DNA from 2 places in the Enterococcus sp. PLH-Efm8 genome. Region 1 is predicted to be linked to the other one. Evidence: predicted binding sites of a transcription regulator. Region 1 holds the regulator's gene; the other holds the start of a gene.
The links. The regulator NrdR, encoded in region 1, represses ribonucleotide reductase genes. The targets are predictions, from matches to a motif close to ACACNATATATNGTGT.

Region 1 (6,177 bases):
GGGGACAGAAAAGAAAATTTATGTCACGAACGATCTATCTGTATTCGAAAACCGAGCGTTCCATTCTTGGATCACTGATCCGACTCGGCTGAAAAAAGTATATGATGCGAAACGAACTTATGTTGCTTTAAACCGCTATACTGGAAAAACGAAAGGAATCGATTTTGATGTCTTGCTAGGTGCATACCTTCTCGATACGAATGAAAAAAGCACAGATATCGAAGGAATAGCTGCTCATTACGGATACAACGATATCCAATCAGATGAAGCTGTATACGGCAAAGGGGCGAAAAAAGGTTTACCAGAAGAAGAGGAACTCTTTTTTGCTCATTTAGCGCGAAAAGTAGCTGCAATCAATGCGTTGACACCAAAATTGAGCCAAGAACTGGCAGAAAAAAACCAAGAAGATCTTTTCCGGAAAATGGAACTGCCATTGTCTATCATTTTGGCAGAGATGGAAATAAGCGGGATCAAAGTAGATGCGACTCGCTTACAAGAAATGAAGGGCGAGTTCTCTGCTCGCTTAAGAGAGATCGAACAAAAAATCTACGAAGAAGCCGGCGAAGAATTCAATTTGAATTCACCAAAGCAATTAGGAGTGATCTTATTTGAAAAAATGGGATTACCCGTTATCAAAAAAACAAAAACTGGATATTCCACAGCCGTAGATGTACTGGAACAGCTTCGTGAACAAGCACCAATCGTAGAGGATATCCTCACCTATCGTCAAATTGCAAAAATTCAATCTACCTATGTCGAGGGACTGCTGAAAGTGATCCAATCAGATGGAAAAGTGCATACCCGTTATGTCCAGACATTGACCCAAACAGGACGATTAAGCTCTGTTGATCCTAATTTGCAGAACATCCCGATTCGATTAGATGAAGGGAGAAAGATACGTCAGGCATTTGTTCCTAGAGAAAAAGACTGGCTGATTTATTCTTCTGACTATTCACAAATCGAGTTACGCGTACTTGCGCATATCTCAAATGATGAACATTTGAAAGCTGCCTTCCTAGAAGGTCAAGATATCCATGCCAGCACAGCGATGCGTGTATTTGGAATCGAAAAGGCAGAGGATGTCACACCAAATATGCGTAGGCAGGCAAAAGCAGTGAATTTTGGTATCGTGTATGGCATCTCTGATTACGGACTTTCACAAAATCTAGGAATCAGCCGAAAAGCAGCACAGCAATACATCGATACGTACTTTGAAAAATACCCAGGTGTCAAAGAATATATGGAAAGAATCGTACGCGAAGCAAAAGACCAAGGCTACGTCGAAACGCTGTATCACCGCCGTCGATATCTGCCAGACATCAATTCAAGAAATTACAATATCCGTTCTTTTGCGGAACGAACAGCTATCAATACACCAATCCAAGGAAGTGCTGCTGATATTTTGAAAATCGCGATGATCGAATTGGATAAACGATTAAAAGAAACAGGTCTTCAAGCTACGATGCTGTTACAAGTTCATGATGAACTTGTCTTCGAGGTACCGGAAAAAGAACTTGAATCATTAGATAAATTGGTGAAGGAAGTTATGGAACAAGCTGTTTCTCTTCATGTACCACTGATCACTGACAGCAGTTGGGGAAAAACGTGGTACGAAGCAAAATAAACATTGTTTAAGACAGAGCAATATAATGAAGGTGAAAAGAAAAAATGCCAGAATTACCAGAAGTAGAAACCGTTCGTAAAGGATTGGAACGGTTAGTAGTAGGAAAAACGATTCAAAAAGTTCAGGTCTTGTGGCCCAAGATCATCGAGCAACCAGAGACACCCATCTTTGAGGCTTCTCTTGTTGGCGAAACCATCCAATCCATTGGACGTAGAGGGAAGTTTTTAATTTTTCATCTCGATCATTGTGAACTGATCTCACACTTGCGAATGGAAGGAAAATATCAATTTACGAAAGAAAATACACCAATCGATAAACATACGCATGTACTTTTCTTTTTTGAGGATGGAAGCCAACTTCGCTACAACGATGTACGAAAATTTGGTCGTATGACAATCGTCGAAAAAGGAGCAAGTGCAACTTACCGAGGAATCATGAAATTGGGACCTGAGCCTTTGCCAGATAGCTTCTTATTAGCAGATTTCGCAAATGGACTGAAAAAGTCCCACAAAGCAATCAAGCCATTGCTGCTAGACCAACGTCTAGTGACTGGTCTAGGTAATATTTATGTAGATGAAGCATTATGGGAAGCGAAGATCCATCCAGAACAACCGGCGAACACACTGCGCCCCAAAGAGGTAGAACAATTACGTCTATCGATCATTGATGTTTTGGATCGTGCAATAGAAGCCGGAGGTACCACGATTCGCAGTTATTTGAATGCATTAGGAGAATCAGGCGGATTTCAAGTAGCACTGCATGTCTATCAGCAAACTGGCAAACCATGTATACGTTGTGGAACGCCGATCGTGAAAACAAAAGTGGCACAAAGGGGGACGCACTATTGTCCGAATTGTCAAAGGCTAAAAATCGCAAAGTAGGATTTGTTTTAGGTTTGACGGGTGGAATAGCTACCGGTAAAAGTACGGCAGCCAAAGTCTTTCAGTCTCATGGATTTCCTTTGATCGATGGCGATGTGATTGCCAGAGAAACTGTTGAGCCTGGAACGCTTGCTCTGAGGAAAATTGTATCAGTGTTTGGCCAAGAGGTATTGCAGCCTGATGGGCAACTAGATCGAGGGAAACTTGGGATGATTGTTTTTCCATCAAAGGAAAAACGGCAAAAACTTGATCAGCTATTAGATCCGTTTATCCGAAAAGCGATAAAAGATCAAATCGCCTCTCTAAGTTCCAATCATCCTTTAGTAATTGTAGATATCCCATTGCTCTACGAAGGTCATTATGACCACTATATGGATGCAGTAGCTGTCGTTTATACTACGCCAGAAACTCAGCTTCAGCGTTTGATGAAACGTAATCAACTGACGCTAGAACAAGCGCAGCAGAGAATTAGTAGTCAACTTCCAATCGAAGAAAAAAAGCAGCGTGCGGATATTTTGTTCGACAACAATGGAACAAAAGAAATACTTGTGGGACAAATCGAAAATTGGCTTTTTGCTAATCGCTTTCTTTGAGTATCTGTGTCAATTTTGCTATCCTGAGTATATAGAAAGTGAGGGATAGCGATGGGATCATTAAAAAATCAAAAGGATAAAGTCGTAGGTAACGCAAAAGAAAAAATCGGCGAGATGCTCAATAAAGAAAATCTAATCGATGAAGGTCGTACGCAATCAGAAACAGCAGAAGAAAAAGAAAAGCAGTACCAAGCAAGAATCGATGAAATAGAAGACCAGCAGGCAGAAGAAGAAGCGAAGCGGCAAGATTTGACTCAAGAACGAAAAAATCCGACACCTGATCGTAGTAAAACACCGCTCCCAGAAAGTGACCACATTCCCGATGAGCAAAAAATCGAGGAACAGCGAATGAAACACTATACAGGAATCGAAGAGAAGTTATAAAATAGTAAAAAATCGAGATGTGACTTGAAGCAGATGAGAAGGTGTTCATCTGCTTCAAGTTTTTTGTGCTAGATGACTAAATCAGCTTTTGTGTAAGTTATTTCTCAGTAATCAAGGTGATCAGTATTGGAAAATTGAAATTTAGTAAGGACAGGGGACACAATTACGCATGAAAGTAGAAAAAATTGTTCTTATATCCGTGTTTTTTGGGTAGGACAGTCGCGTTTGTGATTTGTTTCGTGTTATAATACAACTAGTTGTAAAGAAAGACACATCCTTTATATAAAATGCGATGCAAGAGGTGAGACAAAATGAGATGTCCCAGATGTCAACATAATAATTCACGAGTAATCGACAGCCGTCAAGCAGATGATGGACGTGCGATCCGTCGCCGTCGCGAATGTGAGAATTGTTCGTTCCGATTCACTACATTTGAACGAATTGAAGCTGCTCCGTTATTAGTAATCAAGAAAAACGGGGAACGCGAAGAGTTCAATCGCGATAAAATTTTAAGAGGACTCATCCGTTCAGCAGAAAAAAGACCTGTAGCTATGGAACAAATGGAACAAATCGTCAACCATGTCGAAAACCGCGTACGCAGTCTCGGAGAAAACGAAGTATCGACGAATCTAATTGGTGAATATGTGATGGAAGATTTAGTTGATTTAGACGAAATCGCTTATATTCGTTTTGCAAGTGTTTATCGCCAGTTCAAAGATATGTCTGTTTTCTTAAAAGAGTTGCAAGATATCGTGGATAAAGCAAAAGAAAATAATAAAGAGAATAATAAAGAAAACAATTAAGAAACAAAAAGGAGGCATTTCCTTGGAAAATGCTTGGAAAGAGCTTCAACCAAAAAATATTTACCAAGGAAGAAAAGCGGCTCCGCTGAGAGAAGACAGCAAGAACGCCTTGCTGTATCTTTATCAGCCACTAATCGGCGGAGAAGCCTTGAGTATCTATTTCACCCTGTTATCAGAAATCTCTCAAGAATCTGGCAAAGGTCCTGAAGGGATGCATGCAGATCTGCTTAGTAGTCTAGGCTGCGGTATCCCGCAATTTTATGATGCAAGAAAAAAGCTAGAAGGAATCGGCTTACTGGATGTTTATTTTAAAGAAGATAGTGATCTGGGACCTCGTTTTATTTATGAGCTGTTAGAACCACTCATTCCTAAAGCATTTTTCAAAGACTCTGTTCTGGCTTTTCTTCTTCTGGAAAAAGTTGGTGAACGACGATTCCAGAAGCTTACCCAATTCTTTGAACCTAAAAGGCATACAGCAGAGGGATATCAAAAAATCACAAAAAAATTTTTAGATGTTTATCGCTTCAATGAAGCAGTGTACGCTGCTAATCAAGAAAACATCGAATCGCTGAATAAATCTTTTGAAGAATCTGAATCAGTAGCATTACTTGAAGCAGATTCGACATTCGATTGGCAGTTTTTGAATGATTGGCTGGCAAAAAAACATATTGCAAGTCTTGATGATCCAATCATCAAACAAGTCGACATGTATCATCAGCTTTACGGTTTCGATGAATTGACACTTGGCGAACTGATCAGTCAATCTTATGACTTTAGTGAACAAAAAGTATCTGAAAAAGAACTGCAAAAAGCCATTTTGGCAATGCAGAGACGTCCGGTGAAGCAAACAAAAGAAACAGTTGCGGTTTCTGAAAACAGTAATGAACCCTCGTCAAACGAACATTTGACAAACGCAGCGCTTCAGCTGATAAAAGAAGCACAGAGCATTCCACCGATGAAATATCTGGAAGCAATCAAGTCAGAAAAAGGCGGATATGTTTCTAAACAAGAAAACTGGTTACTGCAAGATCTTGTTTCTCAATCAGGTCTTTCCAGTAGCGTGATCAATGTTTTGCTGAATTATGTACTAGTGATCAAGAATAATGCTAGCTTAAATGCCAGTTATGTAAATACAGTGGCAAATGAATGGGCACAAAAGAAAATCGCCACAGCAGAAGAAGCGATCCAGCACATTCGGCAAATAAGTAATCAAGCAAAACAATCAAAACAAAAGAAGCAAACAAATTATCAAACTGGCAAGCGAAATGTTCGACGGGAAAAGCTTCCTGATTGGGTCAACCAGCCAAAAGATGAAAAACAGATCAGCAGCGAGAAAAAAGCAGAGATTGACCGCCGTTTTAAAGAATACCTGGCAAAAAAGGAGGGTGATATCTAGTGGAAGACGTAGGCAAAGAATTGAAGAGGATCATCAGCAAACGCAATTATCAAGAAAAGTATGCTGAAATGATCGCTGAAGTCTTAAATGATGCGGATGTTCAAGCTTTTCTAAGCGCACACCAAGAAGAATTGACACAAGCGGATATTGAAAAAAGTTACGCTAAATTGTATGAATTCGTGCAAGAAAAGCGTAAATATCAAAAAAACGATCCAACGATGATCGCTCCCGGCTATGAGCCGAAGCTGACGTTGAATTTTCATTATGTGGATGTCACTTATGTACCAACGGAAGCATTGTTAGCACGGCAAAGACAAGAAGAAATCAGAAGCCGAGTAAAAGCAATGGATATGCCAAAAGATATTCAATCGGCTTCTTTTGAAAACTTTGAACGTACAGATGGACGAGGATATGCGAGCTTAGAAGCCCTAGATTTTGTAGAGAAATATACTGCTGATCCAAAAGGGTATCATAAAGGACTGTATCTAGTAGGAAG
Region 2 (6,177 bases), 820 kb from region 1:
CCGAGAATGACTGTAATCAGAGAATTTGTACGCCAACTTTTGAGCAAATGAACTTGCGTGTTACCCATTATCAAAAAATTGATACCATAGTAATAAATCTTCCATTTACTCAATATGATCAAAAATAACCGAAATGTATAACAGAAAAACAAATAAGTACCGACCACACAAACGAAAAAAATTAAAAAAGGAAAAAAGAAAACTAATGTATCAAGATAATGATAACTGATCATCCATGAAGTGATTTCCCTAAAATGACTAGCTCCAAAATATCCGCTCGTTAAAAGTAGTAACCCGATGACTGCGAGTAATCGGTGCCTTGTCCTGAAGCGCATTGTTGAACTATCTGCTTGTTCTTTTTCTCCAAAACTTCGAATCATTGGATAGCGCCATATTTTCCATATTGAATATACAGATACTGCTAAAAGGATGATGAAAAAAGCAAATAAAGTATCTACTACTGATGGAATGGAGATAAAAAATGGACTAGTAAGATCCATATCCATCATTCGAACCAAAATCATTGAAAAGAGTTTGGAAAAAATAATACCGAGTAATATCCCAGAAATACAGGCGAACAATCCAATTATCATGATTTCTAACACATATATACCTGATATCTGCAGTTTATTCATACCAAAAAGCTGATAGATGCCTATTTCCTTTTGCCTTCTATTCAAGAAAAATCGGTTGGCACTGAATACGAAAAAAAGCAAAACAACAGTAATGATAAATCCACCAAAACTCAATCCACCATCTATCGAAGTATCTTGACTTGCTCTTCTGACTAAAGATTGATCGTAGGTCATTGCGCTGAAGGAATAATAGATCATTACGGATAAAGTCAAACTGAAAAAATAAACAAGATAGCCTCGTGACTGCCGAAAAAAACTTTTAACGGCTAGTTTATACAGCATTCATTTTTCCTCCTCCGCCAATCGTCGCCTGCATGTCTATTACTTTCTCAAAGAACTCTCTTCTTGTCCCTCTTCTGACAACTTCAGAAAAAATCACACCATCTTTAATAAATAAAATTCTATCGCAGTAGCTTGCTGTATATGGATCATGGGTGACTAACAGTATCGTTGCTTTTTCTTTTTGATTCATGGTCTTCAAGTAGTTCAACAATTCTGTAGCCGACTTCGAGTCCAAAGAGCCAGTTGGTTCATCTGCAAAAATCACTTGTGGCTGAACAACAAGTGCTCTAGCAGCTGCAATTCGTTGTCTCTGTCCGACAGAAAGTTCATCGGGATACCGTTTGAGCAGTTCTTCTATATTCAACAATTGAGCTACATGTCTTACTCTCTTTTCCATTTCCTCTTTAGTCATCCGTTCAACTGCTAGGGGCAATAGGATATTGTCTTTTGCATTTAGGGTATCGATCAAATTGAACTCTTGAAAAATGAATCCTAGTTTTTTTCGACGAAAGTCACTGAGCTCACTGTTTTTCATTTTTGTGATTTCTTTTCCTTGGATCGAGACACTGCCCATCGTAGGCAAATTGATCGTGGACAAGATATTCATCAGCGTTGTCTTTCCTGCACCACTTGGGCCCATAATCCCAACAAACTCGCCTTCTTCTACTGTGAATGAGATATTATCTAAGGCTTTGACGGGAGAAAGTTTGCTGCCGTAGCTTTTACTTAGATGTTTCACTTCGATCATCTTTTCCAATTCTTCTCCTCCTCTTTCATTTTTCATTTCTATTTATTTGCATAGTAGCATATCTACGAATAATTTGCTCTTATGTTTTTGTCACTTTTACTTGGACTGAATAAAAAATTTTATTCAATTATTTTATTCAGCAAAATTAAATATGCAAAAAACAAATCCACCAGCTACAAGTTTTCACCTTTTTTCACAATAAAATATACACTACATATAGTATAGAAATCCAATTATACAGCACATTGAATACTATATATAGCCGATATTTAGTTGCTCCTTCCCCGATTTTGTTTTATGATAGACAAGAACAATTTAGCAGGAGTTGAAGATAATGAAAGTAAATTATGAAGAAAAAACTGTCGTTACTCAGCAGCCAGAGACATCCCAGATGAAAGTCATCAAACGCGATGGCCGCCATGTTGATTTCGATGAACAAAAGATCAATGAAGCACTGATCAAAGCAGAAAAGAAAATTCACGGCTCATTATCACCACTTACTTATGAAAAAATTCAAATGATTGCAGACTTGGTTGTCCAAGAAATCAAAAGCCGGTTTGCTGAAAATGTCAAAATCTATGAGATTCAAAACATCGTGGAACATATATTACTAGAAAAAAACGAATATGAATTAGCAGAAGAGTACATCAATTATCGTACCAAACGAGATTTTGCTCGCAGTAAAGCAACAGATATCAACTTTTCGATTGAAAAGCTAATCAACAAGGACCAAACTGTCGTGAACGAAAACGCAAATAAAGACAGTAATGTTTTCAATACACAGCGAGATCTGACAGCCGGGATCGTTGGAAAATCAATCGGACTGAAAATGTTGCCACCACATATAGCAAATGCGCATCAAAAAGGCGATATCCATTACCATGATTTGGATTATCATCCTTATACACCGATGACGAATTGCTGCTTGATTGATTTCAAAGGCATGCTGAACAATGGGTTCAAAATCGGCAATGCCGAAGTCGAATCGCCAAAATCTATCCAGACCGCCACAGCACAAATCTCACAGATTATTGCCAATGTAGCGTCAAGTCAATATGGTGGCTGTTCTGCCGACCGAACAGATGAATTGCTTGCTCCTTTTGCAGAATTGAACTATAAAAAACATCTAAAAGACGCGGAAGAATGGATCGATTCGCCAGAACGCCAAAAAGAATATGCAAAAGCAAAAACCAAAAAAGATATCTTCGATGCTATGCAAAGTTTGGAATATGAAATCAATACCTTATTTACTTCAAATGGACAAACTCCTTTCACTTCATTAGGATTTGGACTAGGAGAAAACTGGTTTGAAAGAGAAATTCAAAAAGCAATTTTACAGATTCGAATCAATGGATTAGGGAGTGAAAAGCGGACAGCTATCTTCCCTAAACTGATCTTCACTTTGAAAAAAGGTGTGAACTTAAACCCTGAAGATCCTAATTACGACATCAAACAACTAGCATTGGAATGTGCAACGAAAAGAATGTATCCTGATATTCTGAATTACGATAAAATCGTTGAATTAACTGGAAGTTTCAAAGTACCTATGGGCTGTCGTTCATTCTTGCAAGGGTGGAAAGACGAAAATGGTCAAGAAGTAAATGTCGGACGAATGAATTTAGGTGTTGTTACATTGAATTTGCCAAGAATCGCGATCGAATCAAAAGGAGATCAGAATAAATTCTGGCAGTTACTGTCTGACCGCTTAGAAATCATGAAAGATGCGCTTCTCTATCGTGTAGAACGTTGTAAAGAAGCCATTCCAGCAAATGCGCCAATTTTATATATGTATGGTGCTTTCGGGAAACGTCTTTCACGTACCGATTCTGTCAATGAATTATTCAAAAACCGTCGAGCTACTGTATCGTTAGGCTACATTGGATTGTATGAAGTTGCTTCAGCTTTCTTCGGTGGCGAATGGGAAACAAACCCAGAAGCAAAAGCTTTCACACTTGATATCGTCAAAGAATTAAAAGCTAATGCAGATGCATGGGGGGATGAATATGGTTATCATTTCAGTGTCTATTCAACTCCAAGTGAAAGTCTAACTGACCGTTTCTGCCGTTTGGATACAGAAAAATTCGGCATCATCGAAAATATCACAGATAAAGAATATTATACAAACAGTTTCCACTATGATGTGCGTAAAAACCCAACGCCATTTGAAAAATTGGAATTTGAGAAGGATTATCCAAAATATTGTTCAGGTGGATTCATCCACTACTGTGAATACCCTATGCTCCAACAAAATCCGAAAGCTTTAGAAGCTGTATGGGATTTTGCATATGACAAAATCGGGTATCTTGGTACGAATACGCCAATCGATCATTGCTATCAATGTGGTTTCGAAGGTGATTTCAAACCGACAGAACGAGGGTTCGAATGTCCAGAATGTGGAAATCATGATCCAAAAACATGTGATGTAGTCAAACGTACTTGTGGCTATTTAGGAAATCCGCAAGCTCGTCCGATGGTACATGGCCGCCATAAAGAAATTTCCTCACGTGTGAAACACATGAAATGAGGTTGTGAAAAAGCTGTCCTGCATCAAGTAATAAGAATAGCTAAACAAAAATAGTTCCTCATATTTTTCGTTTAGTTGGGCTTATTACTGCAGATGCAAGCTTTTGAACACCGTTTATTCAGAATAAGAGGCTATGACAAGTCTTTTTTCACCACCCTCTTTCGATGGCTTTGTATCTTTGAACGCCCTCTATCAAAATAAGAACAAGCTTTCTTGAACAATGGATTTAGGTCAGTTTGTTCTTATTTATGTGGTCGAGTAGATTTTATCTTCAATAGCTATATCTTTGAACCTTAAATGAAAGAAGTTTTTTTATGAGAAATCCAAAACCAAAAGAATGGTTAGCAAAAGACTACAGCCAAAACTATATTGCTGACTACAAACCGTTTAATTTTGTCGATGGTGAAGGTGTCCGCAACAGTCTTTACGTTAGTGGCTGCTTATTTGCCTGCGAAGGCTGCTTCAACAAAGCTGCACAAAATTTCCGATATGGCAAACCATTCACACCTGAATTAGAAGAACAAATCATCGCTGACTTGCGCAACGATTACGTGCAAGGATTAACTTTACTTGGTGGCGAACCTTTTTTGAATACAGATGTTTGTCTGCAAGTCGTACGACGTATCCGAAAAGAGTTCGGTACGACAAAAGATATCTGGTCATGGACAGGCTATACCTTTGATGAATTGCTACAAGATTCAGAAGATAAATTAGAACTCCTTTCGCAAATCGATATCCTTGTTGACGGACGCTTTGAATTAAGCAAACGTGACCTAAAACTACAATTTCGCGGAAGTAGCAACCAGCGGATCATTGACGTCCAAAAATCTTTAGAATCCAATCAAGTTGTGATTTGGGAAAAATGTACGGATGCAACAGAAACCTATGAACAAATCAAAAAGCAAGACTTGATATAAAAACAGCTTTGGGAGAGAAAACGGATTTCCGGTTTCAACTCTCAAAGCTGTTTTTATATTTCTTGATTTTCCCATAATGGAAGGACGATGTTTTCATAAGTCATCGGGTCCAGATTCGTCAAAGTAATCCCTAACAATCGGATTCCTTTTTCTACTCCCAAGATTTCCTCCCATATAAGGCTTGCTTGATAAAAGAGTGCTTCTTTTTTATAGATATATTCTGGCAATGTCACTCTTTTGGTCACAGTAGAATAGTCCGTGTACCTGACCTTCAAAACTACTGTTTTCCCATGTTTTTGGACTCTTCTCAGTGCTTCTTCTACTTTTTCAGCTAGTTGGCGCAACTGAGTCAGCACTGCTTCTTCCGTTTGCAACGGCTGCCCATAAGTATGCTCTTTTCCCACAGATTTTCGCTCTCTTGTAACGTTTACTGGAGAATCATGGATTCCTCTGACTTTACGATAAAGAGAATAGCCCATTTTTCCAAAATTTCGAATCAACATCATTTCTGTGCATTCATATAGGTCTTTTCCTGTATAAATCCCTAGCTCATGCATTCTAGGTACAGTTTTCTTCCCTACCCCATGAAATTTTTCAATTGGCAAAGCTTTTAAAAATGGCACAGCGTCTTGAGGGGCAACTACCGTGATTCCTCTAGGTTTTTGATAGTCTGATGCTAATTTGGCCAAAAACTTATTGTAACTTACTCCCGCAGAACATGTTAGCTGGACACTCTCCCAAATATCTGCTTGGATCATTCGGGCGATTTTGATGGCTGACTTGCAATTGATTTTATTTTCGGTCACATCAAGATACGCTTCATCGATACTAACTGGTTCCACAATATCTGTATAACGATAGAATACTTCCCGTACTTGTTTGGAAATATCGCTGTATTTATGATGGTCGCCAGGCTTAAAGATGGCTTGCGGACAAAGCTCATACGCTTTTTGTGCACTCATTGCTGAATGAATTCCGAATTTTCTTGCTTCATAATTTGCTGTAGTCACTACTCCACGCCCACCAGTGTCACTGGGGTGTCTGGCAATTACTAATGGATGTCCGCGAAAC

Region 2: nrdD (anaerobic ribonucleoside-triphosphate reductase) is a predicted target of NrdR. The motif match lies at 1,873-1,888, and genes of this name have one in related genera.

Annotation. Positions count from the first base shown of each region.
Region 1 covers NZ_CP172568.1:1,506,819-1,512,995, reverse strand. Annotated here, with positions in the region: gene polA (DNA polymerase I) at 1-1,624, shown strand, start outside; gene mutM (DNA-formamidopyrimidine glycosylase) at 1,669-2,505, shown strand; gene coaE (dephospho-CoA kinase) at 2,469-3,098, shown strand; gene ACIFUW_RS07540 (hypothetical protein) at 3,150-3,482, shown strand; gene nrdR (transcriptional regulator NrdR) at 3,794-4,285, shown strand; gene ACIFUW_RS07530 (replication initiation and membrane attachment family protein) at 4,308-5,681, shown strand; gene dnaI (primosomal protein DnaI) at 5,681-6,177, shown strand, end outside.
Region 2 covers NZ_CP172568.1:685,700-691,876, reverse strand. Annotated here, with positions in the region: gene ACIFUW_RS03295 (ABC transporter permease) at 1-917, opposite strand, end outside; gene ACIFUW_RS03290 (ABC transporter ATP-binding protein) at 907-1,674, opposite strand; gene nrdD (anaerobic ribonucleoside-triphosphate reductase) at 2,000-4,189, shown strand; gene nrdG (anaerobic ribonucleoside-triphosphate reductase activating protein) at 4,504-5,106, shown strand; gene dinB (DNA polymerase IV) at 5,160-6,177, opposite strand, start outside.